Regions from separate parts of the Corynebacterium guangdongense genome, predicted to be linked through region 1. Evidence: predicted binding sites of a transcription regulator. Region 1 holds the regulator's gene; the other holds the start of a gene.
The links. The regulator LexA, encoded in region 1, represses DNA repair genes until DNA is damaged. The targets are predictions, from matches to a motif close to CGAACANNTGTTCG.
Positions count from the first base shown of each region.

Region 2: the regulator LexA is predicted to act here: its motif matches at 5,392-5,405, upstream of CGUA_RS02955 (error-prone DNA polymerase).

Region 1 covers NZ_CP047654.1:1,594,632-1,602,494, reverse strand. Annotated here, with positions in the region: gene CGUA_RS07605 (1-phosphofructokinase family hexose kinase) at 1-854, opposite strand, end outside; gene sugR (transcriptional regulator SugR) at 978-1,763, opposite strand; gene lexA (transcriptional repressor LexA) at 1,945-2,667, opposite strand; gene CGUA_RS07590 (hypothetical protein) at 2,895-3,260, shown strand; gene nrdR (transcriptional regulator NrdR) at 3,368-3,823, shown strand; gene hrpA (ATP-dependent RNA helicase HrpA) at 3,820-7,728, opposite strand; gene CGUA_RS07575 (hypothetical protein) at 7,842-7,863, shown strand, end outside.
Region 2 covers NZ_CP047654.1:599,345-607,207, reverse strand. Annotated here, with positions in the region: gene CGUA_RS02970 (MOSC domain-containing protein) at 1-448, opposite strand, end outside; gene CGUA_RS02965 (PH domain-containing protein) at 445-1,776, opposite strand; gene CGUA_RS02960 (PH domain-containing protein) at 1,773-2,222, opposite strand; gene CGUA_RS02955 (error-prone DNA polymerase) at 2,267-5,368, opposite strand; gene CGUA_RS02950 (MetQ/NlpA family ABC transporter substrate-binding protein) at 5,506-6,300, shown strand; gene CGUA_RS02945 (MetQ/NlpA family ABC transporter substrate-binding protein) at 6,398-7,279, shown strand; gene CGUA_RS02940 (methionine ABC transporter ATP-binding protein) at 7,282-7,863, shown strand, end outside.

The sequences.
Region 1 (7,863 bases):
AGAGACCGGCGGGAGTGCAGGGCCATGAGATAGCCGGCCAAGGCGGCGTCGCCCGCCCCCACCGTGGAAACCACCGTGACCGGCTCGCTCAGACTGGCGTGCCAGGATCCCTCCTCGGTGGCCAGCAACGCCCCTGCCCCGCCCAGGGTGACCAGTACCTGGGAGATGCCCTGATCGCGCAGGGCGGCGGTGGCGGCGACAACGGGGGCGAAATCACCCTCGGCGGCCGCGGCCTCCATGTCGTCGCCGCTCCAGTCGGAGCCGACCAGGGTCGCGAGCTCTGCGGAGTTGGGCTTGATCAGGTCGGGCGTGCCCGTGGCGGAACCGTGGACGGTCTCCCACAGTGCCTCCCCCGAGGTGTCGACGGCGATGAAGATCTCCGGACGCTGCGCACGCACCTGCTCGATCACCGTGCTGTACCAGTCCATGTCCAGGCCGGGCGGCAGCGAACCCGCCAGGACGACGGAGGAGGCGTTGTAGGAGGAGATGAGGAAATCCTGGACGAGGAGATCCGCCTCATTCGCCGACAGACGCGCGCCCGGGCCATTGAACTTGGTGGTGGTTCCGTCCGGTTCGGTCACCGTCATGCAGATCCGGACCAGGTCGTGGACGTCGACGTTGTGGAAACGGAAGCCTGACTCCAGTGCGAGGGCGATGAAGGGATCGTTGGCCGGAGCAGGGAAGACCGCCACGGAAGAACGCCCTGCCAGGGCGATGGCGCGGGTGACGTTGATGCCCTTGCCGCCTGCGGTACGCGTCACCTCGTGGGGCCGGTGCACCCGCCCGCGGTGAAGTTCCTCGCTGAGCGCCATCGTCTGGTCGATGCTCGGATTGGGCGTCAAAGTGGTGATCATGGTGCGGCGGTCTCCCTCCCGGCCCCGGCGTGCGGCCGGGAAAGCCTGGCACCAACCGGATGTCTGGGAATGATGTTACCGACTACGCTCACGATCCCCGGCATCCGGAACCGGGGGACAGGCTTACTCGGCGTCGGCGATGATGACGTCGATCTCCCGTTCACGCAGTGCCTCGATGAAGGGCTCCGGGGCCGCCGAGTCCGTGATTATGACGTCGATCTGGTCGATGGCGGCGAAACTGACGAGATAGTCGTTACCGAGTTTGGTCGCGTCGCAGAGCACGACGACCTTATGGGCGTTGGTCACCATCGCGGCCTTGACCGCGGCCTCCTGTGAATCCGCCGTCGACAGGCCGTGGTCCAGGGTCAGGGCGTTGGTTCCCATGAACGCGACGTCCGCGCGCATGAGCGCCAACGTGCGCAGGGCGGTGTCACCGACCACGGCCTGGGTGATGGAGCGGACTTGGCCGCCCAGCAGCTGCACGGAGTCGAGATCCCGGGCTGACAGGCTCAGCGCGATGGGGAGGCTGTTGGTGACCACCGACCACTGGTCGGCCGCCGGGTTCTCCGCCATCAGATCGGCCAGGGCGTTGATGGTGGTGCCGGCGTCGAGGAACACGGACCCGCCCGCCGGGGGGAGGTGCTCGACCGCGGCGCGGGCGATGGCCAGTTTCGCCGAAGGGGCGGAACGGAAGCGGTCATCGAGCGTGAACTCCGTGGTTTGGAAACTTTGGCTGGCCACTGCGCCACCATGAACCCGGTGCACGATGCCTTCGCGGTCGAGTACCGCAAGGTCCCGTCGTATCGTCTCGGCGGTGACACCGAACTTCTCGGCGAGTTCGGTGACGTTGACCCGGCCCTCGACCGCGGTCAACGAGGCAATCTGGCGACGACGTTCCTCGGCGTACATGGTTTCCCCTCCCGTTCGCACTCCCGGACTTTCCGGCATATGACCATTCGGACATTCTGGCCCCATTATTCCCAAACATTCGGACTTTCGCCGAGTCGGGTCCCCAGCGGGGGTGGTGGGAAAACCACGGGCGCCGACCGGTCGCGCCCGGCGCCCGGCGGGCACGCTGGGGGGAGGGCGCTCAGAGCTTGCGCATGACAGAGACGACCTTGCCCATGATCTCGGCGTCGTCACCGGGGATGGGGGAGAAGGCGTCGTTGTGCGGCATCAGCCAGACGCCGGAGGAATCCTTGTGGAACTCCTTGACGGTGGCCTCGCCGTCGAGGAGCGCGGCGACGAAGTCGCCGTTCTCGGCGACCTTCTGCGAGCGGACGACGACCCAGTCGCCCGGCAGGATGCCGGCGTCACGCATGGATTCGCCGACCACCCGGAGCATGTACAGCTCTCCGTCGCCCACCAGGTGGGCGGGCATCGGGTAGTACTCGTCGATGTTCTGTTCGGCGAGGATCGGCGTGCCGGCCGCGATCTGGCCGACGACCGGAACATAGGTGGTGCCGACCGTGTCGTCCGGGGATCCGGCCTTCGCCGGCGCGGCGGCCCGACCGGTCGATGCCGGCGCCGCCGGGCCCATCCCGTTCTCATTCAGGTGACGAATGTCTACGGCGCGGGGTTTGTTGGGATCGCGCTTGAGGAAGCCCTTCTCCTCCAGTTGTTTGAGCTGGTAGGCCACCGAGGAGGTCGAATGCAGGCCACAGGCGTCACCGATCTCCCGGATGCTGGGCGGGTAGCCGCGCAGCACGATGGCGTCACGGATGACCTCGAGAATCCGTCGCTGCCGGTCACTTAGGGTTGCGGCGTCCGGCTTCTGCTTGCCGCTCTTCTTCGCCGTCTTCTTCTCGGCCATGGATGCTCCTGGTTTTGTCGGGCGTTCTGCCGGGTCAAGCAGACGTCACCCTCTTTCCTATCACGAAACTGCACTCATGTTCGAGCAGGATCGCGGAACTGTGGACAAATTTTCGAACGAATGCTTTAATCGAACACACGAGCGGTATCGAACGTGTGAGCGGTTTTGGTCGAACGGTGTCGGCCCGCCCTCGTAGATTTCACCTCAACGCCCCCACAGACAGGACCATGACGATGACCCATTCCTCCGTTCTGAACAGCACCAACCGTCGCCACAACACGTCGATCAGCCGGGTGGTCCCTGCGGCTTCCGTCTGGGAGCCGACGCCGGGCCGGTGCGGCGCACAGGTCGGCGCCCCCGTTCGAACACTCACACCGAACTGCCCCCGGCCACTGTCCGCCACCGAAGGGGAATCTCCCGCCGGGGCTCTCCGGGGCGCCGGCGACATTCGCCGGGAGAACCGGCGAACCTTCCTGCTCGGGGCGGCGCTGGGTTTCACTCTCGTGGCCGGCTCACTGCACCTGCTGGCGGAGGCGGAACCGGCCCTGGAGCCCGGTTACGTCTCCACCGTGACCGCCGAAGTGGCCAAGTAGGCCGGGGTGCTGCGCCGCTCAGCGGCGGCTTCAGTCCCGGTCGGGGCCGGGTCTACACTTGGCCTTCAGCAGTTTTTCCGCCCACCATTCTGAAACGGTGACCCCACGTGTATTGCCCGTTCTGCCACCATGAGCAGTCCCGAGTCATTGATTCCCGCGTCATCGACGCCGGCACCACAATCCGTCGTCGGCGGGAATGCACCTCGTGCCACGGCCGATTCACCACCATGGAGAAGGCCATTCTCCTGGTGGTCAAGCGCAACGGGCTGACCGAGCCCTTCAGCCGGGAAAAACTCATCCGAGGCGTCCGTCGTGCGTGCCAGGGGCGGGACGTGTCCGACGACTCGTTGAAAAAGCTCGCGCAGGAGGTGGAGGAGACCGTGCGCGGTCACGGCAGCTCCCAGGTCGACGCGAACCAGATCGGCCTGGCCATCCTCGATCCGCTGCGCGAACTGGATGAGGTGGCCTACCTGCGCTTCGCCTCGGTGTACAAGTCCTTCGACAGCGCGGAGGACTTCGAGTCGGAGATCCGGCTCATGCGCCGACGCGACCGCGACGATTAGAGTTTGTCGACCGCCTTTTCAATCCGGCGGGCCGAGATGGGCCGGGCGGTGCCCAGACGTTGTGCGAACAGGCTGACACGCAGTTCCTGAATCATCCAGCCGATGTCGCGGACGGCTTTGGAATTGGCCCTGTGTGTCGGCAACGTCTTCAGCTTCGTCGAGAGGTACCGCTTGACCGATTCGACCACGTCCTGCCGGTCAGCGTCCTTGTCCGGATCCAGCCCCATCTCCTGGAGCCGAATGAGCATGGCGTCAAGGTATCGGCCGAGGTGCTGCAGGTGAATCAGCCCGTGGACGGTGATCGCCTGCCTGGGAAGCATGAAGTCCAGTTGGCGGTTCATGTCGTCGATGGCGGGACCTGACCACTTGTCCAGTTCCGCGACCACCTTCGAGTGGATCACCAGCGCCGGGGCCAGCCCCACGACCACCCGACGCACCTCTCCTGGGACTCCGGGGGCGACCCGGGCACACAGCTCCTCGAACTTGTCCGGGGAGCGGACCGGGCCACCGTTCTTCATCATCAGGTCGCGGATGGCCGCGACTCGGGCGTCCTCGACCAGGCCGTCGAGGCCGCCGTGCGGGTAATGGTCGATGGCCACGCGTTGCTGCAGGGGGAGTCCCTTGACCATCTGCTTGGCGTTGACAGTGATGGAGCGCATGAGCATCGTCAGCGTCGCCGTCATCATGGACGCGTCAGCGGCGGCCTTCGTGGGCAGAACCTTGACCTCCACGCCGTCCTTGGTGGCGGCCAACGCGGGGTAGGCCTTCACCTGGTGGCCGTCGATGGTCTGGGTGATCTCCTCCGGGACGTCACCGAGATTCTCACCCGTCCACGTCGGGACCGAATCCGTCTCGACGTTGCGGGCCCGCTTGCTCACCGACGCCCGGACCGCACCGGCCTGGCGCTGTTGGAGAACGGCGAGATCTTTGTCCGAGTCAATGATCTTGCCGCGCTTGTCCACGGCCGCGTAGGTCATCTTCAGGTGCGGCGGCAACTTCGCGGGCTGGAAGTCGATGGCGTTGATGCCGTGGCCCCCCAGGTGACGCAACGCGTCGGCGACCTGCTCGATGAGGGGGGATTCCAGCGGGCGCAGCAACGGCATCACCCGGGCAGCGAAATCCGGTGCCGGAACGACCGTGCGGCGCACCGGCTTGGGCAGGGATCTGATCAGCTCGGTGACCAGCTCCTCGCGCAGACCAGGCACCAGCCAGTCGAACCCCTCGGTGCTCACGCCGGCGAGCAGAGGAACGGGCACGTGCACGCTCACGCCGTCGCGGGGATGGCCCGGTTCGAAGAGGTAGGAGAGATCGAAGGTCAGGCTTCCGGCCCGCCACGTGTCCGGGAAGGCTTCCCCGGTGATGGCGGCGGCATCGTCACTGAGCAGGGCGGCGGGATCGAAGTCGAGGAAGTCCGGGTCCTCGGTCCCCTTTGTCTTCCACCACCGGTCGAAGGTACGCGAGGTGGTCACCGAGTCCGGAAGCTTGGCGTCGTAGAAGTCGAAGAGCGTGTCCTCGTCAACCACCAGGCCGCGTCGGCGGGCCTTCTCCTCGAACTCGGCGGCGTGGGCCAGACGGTCGGAGTTGCGGCGGTAGAACTCGTGGTGGGTGTTCCAGTCACCCTCAATGAGCGCGTGGCGGATGAACATGTCCCGCGCGGCCTCGGCGTCGACCCGGTGGTAGGGGACCAGCCGGTCGGCGACGATGGTCACCCCGTATAGGGTGGTCTTCTGGTGGGCCATGGCCGCGCCGCGTTTGCGGGACCACACCGGTTCGGAATAGGTGTGCTTGAGCAGGGCACCGCCGGCGCGCTCGACCCAGACGGACTCGATGGAGGCGACGTCGCGTGCCCATAGGCGCGAGGTCTCGACCAGCTCCGCGGCCATGATGAACTCCGGGGGCTTCTTGGCCAGCGCAGACCCGGGAAAGACCATGAACTTGGTGCCACGGGCGCCCTGGAACTCCTTGGAGTTGCCGATCCGCGCTCCGATGTTCGACAGCAGTCCCGTCAGCAGTGACTGGTGGATGCCGTCCGGATCCCGCGGGGTGGCGACGTCCTCCCGGCGGGACCAGCCGAGCTGGCGGGAGACGTCGCGCAGCTGGCGAACGAGGTCGTACCACTCGCGGATACGCATGTAGTGGAGGTACTCCGACTTCATGCGCTTGCGGAACTGGTTGCCGGAGAGGTCGTCGCGGGATTCGTTGATGTAGTCCCATAGTTTGAGCGAAGCCAGGAAATCGGAGTTCTGGTCCTTGAAGCGGGCGTGCTTCTGATCAGCCTGCGCCTTTTCCTCGGTGGGGCGTTCACGCACGTCCTGGATGGTCATGGCCGCGACAATGACGGTGACGTCGTCCAGGACACCGAGACGGTTGGCCTCGACGAGCATGCGGGCCATCCGGGGGTCGACCGGCAGTCGGGAGAGCTCGCGGCCCACCTTGGTGAGCACGTGCGGGGAGTCGGTGGCGTCCTTCGTTTCCTCGAGGGCGCCGAGTTCGTGGAGCAGGTTCACCCCGTCCCGGATGGCCTTGTTCTCCGGGGGCTGGATGAAGGGGAAGGCCTCGATGTCACCCAGGTGCAGCGAGATCATCTGGAGGATGACGCTGGCCAGGTTGGTGCGCAGAATCTCCGGGTCTGTGAACTCGGGGCGGGACTCGAAGTCCTCCTGGGAGTACAGACGGATGGCGATACCGTCGGCCACACGGCCGGAACGTCCTGAACGCTGGTTCGCCGACGCCTGGGAAATCGGCTCGATCGGCAGACGCTGCACTTTCGTGCGGGTCGAGTATCGGGAGATGCGCGCGGTGCCGGTGTCCACGACGTAGTGGATGCCCGGCACGGTCAGGGAAGTCTCGGCGATGTTGGTCGCCAGCACGATGCGCCGGCCCGAGTGGGGGCTAAAGACTCGGTGCTGCTCTTCGTTGGAGAGTCGCCCGAACAGGGGGGTGACTTCCACGCCCCGCCAGCGGCGCCCTTCGATGGCCTCCATGGCGTCGCGGATGTCGCGTTCTCCAGCGAAGAAGCAGAGAATGTCGCCCGGGCCTTCGGCCATGAGCTCTTCGATGGCCTCGCACAGTCCGTCCAGCGGGTCCTGATCGACCAGCTTGCCCGCCGCCTCGAACTGGAGGGGGCGGTAGCGGATCTCCACCGGGTAGGTGCGCCCGGACACCTCGATGATCGGGGCCGGGGAGCCGTCGGCCGACGCGAAGTGCTCGGCGAAACGCTCCGGGTCGATCGTCGCGGAGGTGATGATCACCTTGAGGTCGGGGCGCTGGGGCAGCAGCGTCTTCAGGTAACCGAGCAGGAAGTCAATGTTGAGCGAACGCTCGTGGGCCTCATCGATGATGATGGTGTCGTAGGCGTTGAGGTATCGGTCGCGCTGCATCTCCGCCAGCAGAATGCCGTCAGTCATCAGCTTGACCGCGGAGGTTTTCGAGATCCGGTCGTCGAAGCGGATGGCGTAGCCGACGGTCTCGCCGATCTGCTGTCCCAGCTCCTGGGCGATGCGTTCGGCGACGGTGCGGGCCGCGAGTCGGCGCGGCTGGGTGTGGCCGATGAGGCCGCGGCGTCCCCGCCCCAGATCAAGGCAGATCTTGGGGATCTGGGTCGTCTTGCCGGAGCCGGTCTCGCCGGCGATGATGACGACCTGGTTGTTCTCGATGGCCTCCGCGATCTCGTCGCGGTGGGCGGAGACCGGGAGCTGCTCGGGGTACTCGATCTCCGGGATGGCGGCGTCGATCGCCGACACCCGGGCGGCGGCCTGGGCGATCTCGTCGCCGATCGCGCTCAGGGCCTTGGGCGCGCGGGCCTTGCGCAGGCGTCGCCGGAAGGAGCGCTCGTCGGCGAGCGAGACTCCGGCGAGCGCGTCGTAGAGTTCATCGCGGGTGGGGGCATCAGCAGCACTAGTCATAGTCGACTTGACAGCCTACCTTTCCGCGAGGTCAGCGGGAATTCGGCGCGGCGACAGTGGCCCGGGCGCTGATAGCGTAGGAGACGGCAAACCCGGAAGAAAGCGAGCCAGCGATGAGCAGTCCGTACCACGGAT
Region 2 (7,863 bases), 1.0 Mb from region 1:
GGAAATAGGCGCCGGAGTCGCCGCGGGCGATGAAGCGCCCGAGCCAGCCCTCCTCGTCCATCCACTCGGCGAAGGCGCGGCACGGGGTCCGCGCCACCGACACCTCCAGCAGCGCGGTGCCGATACGCACCCGCTGGTTGATGAGCAGATCGGTGAGGACGATTCCCTCGGTGGTGAGATTCTCGCCGAAGGTGCCGTCGGCAAGCTCGCGGCCCAGCTCCGCCTCCCACCAGTCGAGCTCCTCGCGGGCGAAGGCGTAGACCGCCTTGTGCGCCCCGCCGTGGTGCTCTTCGTCGCCGATGACGTCCCCGGCCACCCCCGAGCCGTCGCCGTAGTTCGGTCCCGGCGCGCTGATCGACAGCACCGGCGCCGGACGCTTGTCGATGCCCGTCACCCGCCCGTTCCAGTCGTGCGGGACGGCGATGTTGGTGGATTTCACGCGCCTCATAGTGGCCCATGGTACGACGGCAGTTCGCGGGTGCGCAGGCGTTGCAACAGCGCGTGTCCCTCGTCGACGTCGAGGTCGTGTCCCGCCATCCGCACCGGCCCCGCCACCAGGTCGAAGCGCACCGAGCACAACCGCAGCAGCTGCTGGAGCGGGCCGCGGCGGAGCGTGAGTTCCTGGATGTGGGAGGTGTGGATGATGGCGACGGAACGCGACAGCCTCCCGGTGTGGGTGATCGCGACGTCGCCGAGCATGGTCACGGCCTGCTGGGACAGATCCACCGGGGAGACCAGGCGTGCCCGTGTCGGCGATGTGAAGTCGGGGCGTGCGTGGCCTTCTGGGCGGGCGCGGGTCTCGAGCTCCTCCCGGCTCAGGTCCGTGACCACCGTGAGCACGTCCATGGCCTGCTCCCGCGTCCCGACTGGCAGGATCCGCGAGGTGCCCGACTTTTTGTTGGATTCGGCGCCGTACCCGGCCACCGTCACCGTCACGCGCCACCAGCCGAAGGGGCGCCACAGCATCGGCTGGTACGCGCGGACGCCGTGGATCCTCGCCAGGGGAATCGCTTGCCGACGCCGGTCGGCCAGCCCGTAGGAGAGGTTGAGGAGGTCCTGCTCCGTGTCGTGGGTGGCCGTGAATTTCCAGCTGGCGTCGATCTGCGCCCACAGGCCGGGCAGGATGCCGACCACGGCCGCCAGCGCCGTGGCTGTCGGCAGCGGTGAGGTGAGGAAGAAGAGCGTGAACGCCAGGCCGAGCAGGAAGGACCACTGCAGCCCCGCCCCCGCCAGCGCCCGGGCCAACGGGACCCGCAGCCCCTCATCGGCGCGGTCGACCGCCCCCGCCGCCCCCGCCGGCTCCTCCGGCCGCGACTGGACCCGGCCGAGCAGTTCGCGACGGAGCTCCTCGGCGACGCCGCGGTCCAGGTAGGCGATCTCGATGGCCGAGGAGGCGCCGCCGGCGATCTCCACCCGCACCGTGGCCACCCGGAAGATCCGCGCGATCACCGACTCGACCACGTCCACGGCCTGGATGCGGTCGTAGCGGGCGGTGCGCAGCTGGCGCGAGAGCACGCCACGCTGGAGGGCCAGTTCCTCCTCGCGCAGCTCGTAGCCGGTGGCCTTCCACCAGAACCAGGACACCGCCCACACGCAGACGCACGCCAGGACGAACACGCCCAGGCCCACCGCCAGCGGCGCGACGTCGCCGCCGCGGAAGAACTCCAGCGCGGGTTCGGCGATCATCTCGGCAAAGTTGAGCACCACGACCGCGAGCAGCGCGAGGATGACCGTCCAGAAGCGCAGCAGCGGGGTGAGCCGGTGGACCCGCCTCACAGTCCGCTCATCCTCTCGCGGGCCATGACCGTCAGCCTTTCCCTCAGCGCGTCGGCCTCGGCGGCCGTCAGTCCCGGCAGTGTGGTGTCGGTCGTCGCCGAGGCAGTGTGCAGCTTGAGTTTCTTGAGCCCGAAGGCCCGCTCGACTGGCCCGGCGGTGACGTCGACGAACTGGATGCGGCCATAAGGCACGACGGTGAAGCGGTGCCACAGCCTGCCCCGGGTGAGCAGCAGTTCGTCCTCGGTTTCCCGCCAGCCGAGCAGCCGCACCTGGGCCGGGATGAGCCAGAGCCGCCACAGGAAGAGGACGAGGAAGAACGCCGCGCCGAACCACCACCAGGGGCTGACCCTGACCGCCAGGACGGCGCCCACCACCGCGAAAATCACCCACCAGGGCAACTCCCCGAGGTACCGGACCAGCGTGAGTGCGGGAGAGACGCTGTTCATGGGCTGTTCCTGCATGGGGCCATCGTATATCCGGGCTGGTGCGCTCAGCGGAAGTCCCGCGACCCCCTACTCAGCCACTCCCCCAGTTCCAGCGGTTCCAGCCGGTCGGCGACGACGCTGACCGCGCCGCTGGCGTTCTGGACGATACCCCGGATGACCAGCGCCCTGGCCGTGCGGGCGAGGACGCGCTGCCGCTTCCACAGGCCCGGCGAGACCATGACGTTGATCAGCCCGGTCTCGTCCTCCAAGCCCAGAAACGTCAGGCCGGAGGCCGTCTGCGGGCGCTGGCGGTGCGTGACGATCCCCGCCACCCGGACTCGCGAGTTGTCCCGCGCGGTCCGGAGCGCGGCGGCCGTCAACACCCCCGCCTCCGCCAACCCCGCCCGCACCATGGCCATCGGCTGTCGGTCCGCGGTGACGCCGGTGGTCACGATGTCCGCGACCATCAGCTCGAAGGCGTTCATCCCCGGCAGGGTCGGCGCGGTGATCGCCGAGAGTCCCGGCAGCATGCCCTCACGTTCCGTCGCCGCGACGCCCGCCTCCCACAGCGTCCGCCGCCGGTCCCCGAACGTCGACAGCGCGCCGGCCTTCGCCAGCGCCTCGGTCTGCACCACCGTGAGGTCCGCCCGGCGCGAGAGATCCGCGATGGAGGTGTAGGGGGCATGCTGCTCGACGCGCTCCGCCGCCTTCTCCCCCAGCCCGGCAATGAGATTGAGACCCACTCGAATGCGGCCGTCCGTAACCTTCGCCTGGGCGCCGGACTCGTTGACGTCGACCGGCAGGATCTCGATGCCGTGCCGACGCGCGTCCTGGATCAGCGACTGCGGCGAATAGAACCCCATCGGCTGCGCCCGCAGCAGGCCGACGCAGAACTCCGCCGGGTAGTGGTGTTTGAACCAGGCCGAGAAGTAGACGAGCGAGGCGAAGGACTGCGAGTGCGATTCCGGGAAGCCGTAGGCCGCGAAGGCGACGATCTTGTTCCACAGCTTCTCCGCGGTCTCCCCGACAATCCCGTTGGTCCGCTCCAACCCCTCATGGAAACGCACGCGTAGCGCCTCCATCCGCTCGGGCGATCTCTTCGACCCCATCGCCCGGCGCAACTGGTCGGCCTCGCCGCCGGAGAAGCCCGCCGCGTCGACGGCGATCTGCATGAGCTGCTCCTGGAACAACGGCACCCCGAGCGTCTTGCCCAGCGACTTCTCCAGCACGGGGTGGTCGTACTCGATTTTCTCCCTCCCGTCACGCCGGCGCAGGTAGGGGTGCACCGAACCTCCCTGAATGGGGCCGGGACGGACCAGCGCCACCTCCACCACCAGGTCAAAGAAGGTCCGGGGCTTGAGCCGGGGCAGCGTCGCCAGCTGTGCGCGCGACTCCACCTGGAACACCCCGACCGCATCGGCCCGGCAGAGCATGTCGTAGACCTCCGGGTCCGCCAGGTCCAGCTCCCACAGGTTGACGGTGCGGCCGTACTGCTGGCGCACCAGGTCGATCATGTGGTGCAGCGCCTCGAGCATGCCCAGGCCGAGCAGGTCGAACTTGACCAGCCCTGCCACGGCACAGTCGTCCTTGTCCCACTGGACCACGGAGCGGTTCTCCATGCGCGCCCACTCGACGGGCACGACGTCGGCGATGGGCCGGTCGCAGATGACCATGCCCCCGGAGTGGATGCCCAGGTGCCGGGGTTGGCCCAGGAAGGCGGCGGCGAGCTCGGCGACGTCGCCCGGCACCTCGGCCGTGCCCTTGACCCAGCCGTCGGCCGCGCCCTGCGGGTAACCCAACGCCCGCGCCGCGTCGCGCACCGCGCCCTTGCGCCGGTAGGTGATGACGTTGGCCACCTGGGCCGCGTTGTCGCGCCCGTACCTGCCGTAGACGTACTGGATCACCTCCTCGCGTCGGCCGGATTCGATGTCGATGTCGATGTCCGGCGGTCCGTCGCGTTCCGGGGACAGGAAACGTTCGAACAGCAGCCCCGCCGAGATCGGCTCCGCGTTGGTGATGCCCAGCGCGAAACACACCGCGGAGTTCGCCGCGGAGCCGCGTCCCTGGCACAGGATGTCGTTGTCCCGGCAGAAGTCCACCAGGTCGTTGACGATGAGAAAGTAGCCCGGGAAGTTCAGGGACCCGATGACGCCGAGTTCATGATCGATCTGCGTCATCGCCCGGGCCTGTATCTCCGGGGGCCGCGAGCGGTAACGCAGCCGCGCCCGCTCCCTCGTCAGCTCCGCCAGCCAGCTCATTTCCGTGTGCCCCGCCGGCGTCTCGAAGTCCGGCAGCTCCGGGGCCACCAGCGCCAGCGGGAACGACAGCTCCTCGGCCAGCGTCACCGCGTTCGCCACCAGGTCCGGACGCCGGCTCATGCGCAGCATCTGCTCCCCCGAGCGCAGCCACGGTGCGCCCATGGGGTGCAGATCCCGCTCCGCGCCCGCCAGCGAGCGGCGCATGCCCAGGGAGTATTTTGCCGCGGCCAGGCGGCCGTCCTGCCGGGTCGCCGCCGCTGGCCGGGCGGAGACGATGCCGCGCAGATTGTTGAACCTGTCGAGCAGACGGTGGTGGTCCGCGTCCTCCGGCCTCATGGTCACCGCGTACTCGAGGACGAGGTTGTCCTCCCCGAAGGCGTCGACAAGCCTGCCCATCTGCGGCGTCCAGGGGTGGTCGACGAGCACGACGCAGTGCCCGCCCAGTTCCTCGGCGATCTGCTCGATCTGCAGGTAGGCGACCTCATTCTTCGCCCGCGTGCGCATGTGCGCGTCCGACATCAGGTGGGAGAGGCGACGGTAGCCCTCGGGCCCGCGGCACAGCAGGGTCAGGGGCCGCTCGAGGGAGATTTCGGCGCCGTGCACCGTGGCCAGGCCCACCTCCCGGGCGGCCTCCGCGAAACGCACGGCCCCGTAGAAGCCGTCCCGGTCGAGCAGCGCCAGGTGCGTCAGCCCGAGTTCGACGGCCCGGGCGACCATGGCGTCCGGGTCGGCGGCCCCGGCCAGGAACGCGTAGGAGCTGGTGGCGTGCAGCTCGGCGAAAGGGGTCGCATCCTTTCCCGGGACAGGCTTGTCGACGCCCGCCGAGGCGGGCACCGGGGTCGGCTCACTGCGCCCGGACAGGATGGCCTCCATCCGGGACCAGTTCAGTGGCTTCGCGTTGAACCTCATGATCCGAAGCCTACCCCCCCAGTCGAACATAGGTTCTAATAGTTCGGATGCTAGATTGAACCCCGTCCAGAAATCCTGAAAGGATCCCCGTGCGCCTTCGCAGCCTCGCCCTTGTCGCGTTCAGTGCAGTCACTTTAGTGGCCTGCACGGACGCGCCCTCCGACACCATCCGCATCGGCGCCATCGACGCGAACCAGCGCGAATGGCACGTGTTCCAGGAACTGGCGCGGGAGCACGGATTTGAGGTCGAGATCGTCACCTACGGCGATTACACGACGCCCAACGACGCACTCGCCAGCGGCCAGATCGACCTCAACAACTTCCAGCACCTGAGCTACCTCGGCGGCTACAACGTCCGCGCGGAGGAGGACCTCGTCCCGATCGCCTCGACGGCCGTCTACCCGCTGGGCCTGTACTTCGAGGGCGGCCTCGCGGAGGTGAGGGGCGAGGAGGTCACCATCCCCCAGGACGCCGCCAATCAGGGCCGCGCCATCAACCTGCTCCGGGACGCGGGCCTGGTCACGCTGCGCGAAGGCGCCCCCGCACATCCGACGCCGGCGGACATCCTGGCGGCGGACTCTGAGGTCACCGTGCGTCCGGTCGCCCCGGCGGAGGTCGTCGCCGCCTTCGAGGAGGGTTCCGCCGCCGTCATCCCCAGCTCCGGGCTGGCGCTGGCCGGGGTCGACGCCAGCAGCGCGCTCGCCTCCGACGACCCCGCCGACGTCGCCTCCGAGCCGTACACCTACGTGTGGGCGACCACGCCGGACAAGGTCGACGACGAACGGCTCAATGAACTCGTCGACCTCTGGCACGACCCGGCCGTCGACGAGGCCGTCATTGAATCCTCCCGCGGCACCGCCGTGCCGGTCGACAAGGGCCGGGCCGAGCTCCAGCGCATTCTGGAACAGGAGGAGCGCTGGTTCGACCGCTAGCCTCCGGACCACTCATTGTCCCTAAATAGACCAAGCGGTACAGCATTTGCTAAGTTTACGGAAGTCACTTCCGTACCCCCAAGACAAGGACCGGACCATGAACATCCGTCGCATTGCAACGCTGACTGCAGCCACCCTCGCCGCTACCAGCCTGGTGGCGTGCTCCTCCGAATCCGAGAGCACCGACACCGCCGCCGAGAGCAATGAGCCCATCCGCGTCGGCACCACCGACGACAACCTTCCGGAGTGGGAGGTCTTCGCGGACCTCGCCGAGGAGAAGGGCATCGAGATGGAGATCGTTCCGTTCTCGGACTACAACACCCCGAACGACGCCCTGGTCCAGGATCAGATCGACGTCAACAAGTTCCAGCACCTAGCGTTCCTCGCGGAGTACAACGTCGGCGCCGGCGCCGACCTGGTCCCGATCTCCTCCACCGAGATCTACCCGCTGGCACTGTTCTGGGACGGCCACGACTCCCTGGACGGCATCGAGGGCCAGCGCGTCGCCGTCCCGAACGATCCGACCAACCAGGGCCGCGCCATCAACCTGCTGGCCGCCAACGGCCTGGTCACCCTCAAGGAGGAGGGCCTGCTGAGCCCGACCCCGGCAGACGTCGACCAGGCAGCCTCCAAGGTCGAGGTCACCCCGGTCGACGCCGCGCAGACCACCATCGCCTACAACTCCGGCGAGCCTGCCGTCGTCAACAACAGCTTCGTCCTTCGTGCAGGCCTGAACCCGGACGACGCCATCCTCGAGGACGATCCGAACTCCGAGGGCGCCGAGCCGTACATCAACATCTGGGCCACCACCCCGGAGAAGGCCGACGACGAGCGCATCAACGAGCTCGCCGAGCTCTGGAAGGACCCGGCCGTCGCCGAGGCCGTCCAGGAATCCTCCGGCGGCACCGCCGTCGCCGTGGACCGTCCGCGCGAGGACCTCGAGCAGATCCTGCAGCGCCTGGAAGAGGAGAACTCCTAAACATGGCAGGTACACGCATTGAGTTTCAAGGCGTGTCCAAAGTCTTCGACACCGATATCGTCGCCGTCGACAACGTGAGCTTCACGGTCGAGCCCGGCGAGATACTCGGTGTCATCGGCTATTCCGGGGCCGGCAAATCCACCCTGGTTCGGCTGATCAACGGCCTGGACACGGCAACCGGCGGCAGCATTCTCCTCGACGGCGTCGACGTCGTCGGCAAGTCCGAGAAGCAGCTGCGCACCATCCGCCAGGACATCGGCATGATCTTCCAGCAGTTCAACCTGCTGGACTCCCGCACCGCGGCCCGCAACGTCGAATATCCGCTGGAGATCATCGGTGCCAAGGACCGCAAGGCCCGGGTCCGGGAACTGCTCGAGTTCGTGGGCCTGGGCGATCGTGCGAAGAGCTTTCCGGAACAGCTTTCCGGCGGGCAGAAGCAGCGCGTCGGCATCGCCCGTGCGCTCGCCACCAACCCGCGCCTGCTGCTCGCCGACGAAGCCACCTCCGCCCTCGATCCGGAGACCACGCATGAGGTCCTCGATCTCCTGCGCAAGGTCAACCGGGAGTTCGGCATCACCATCGTC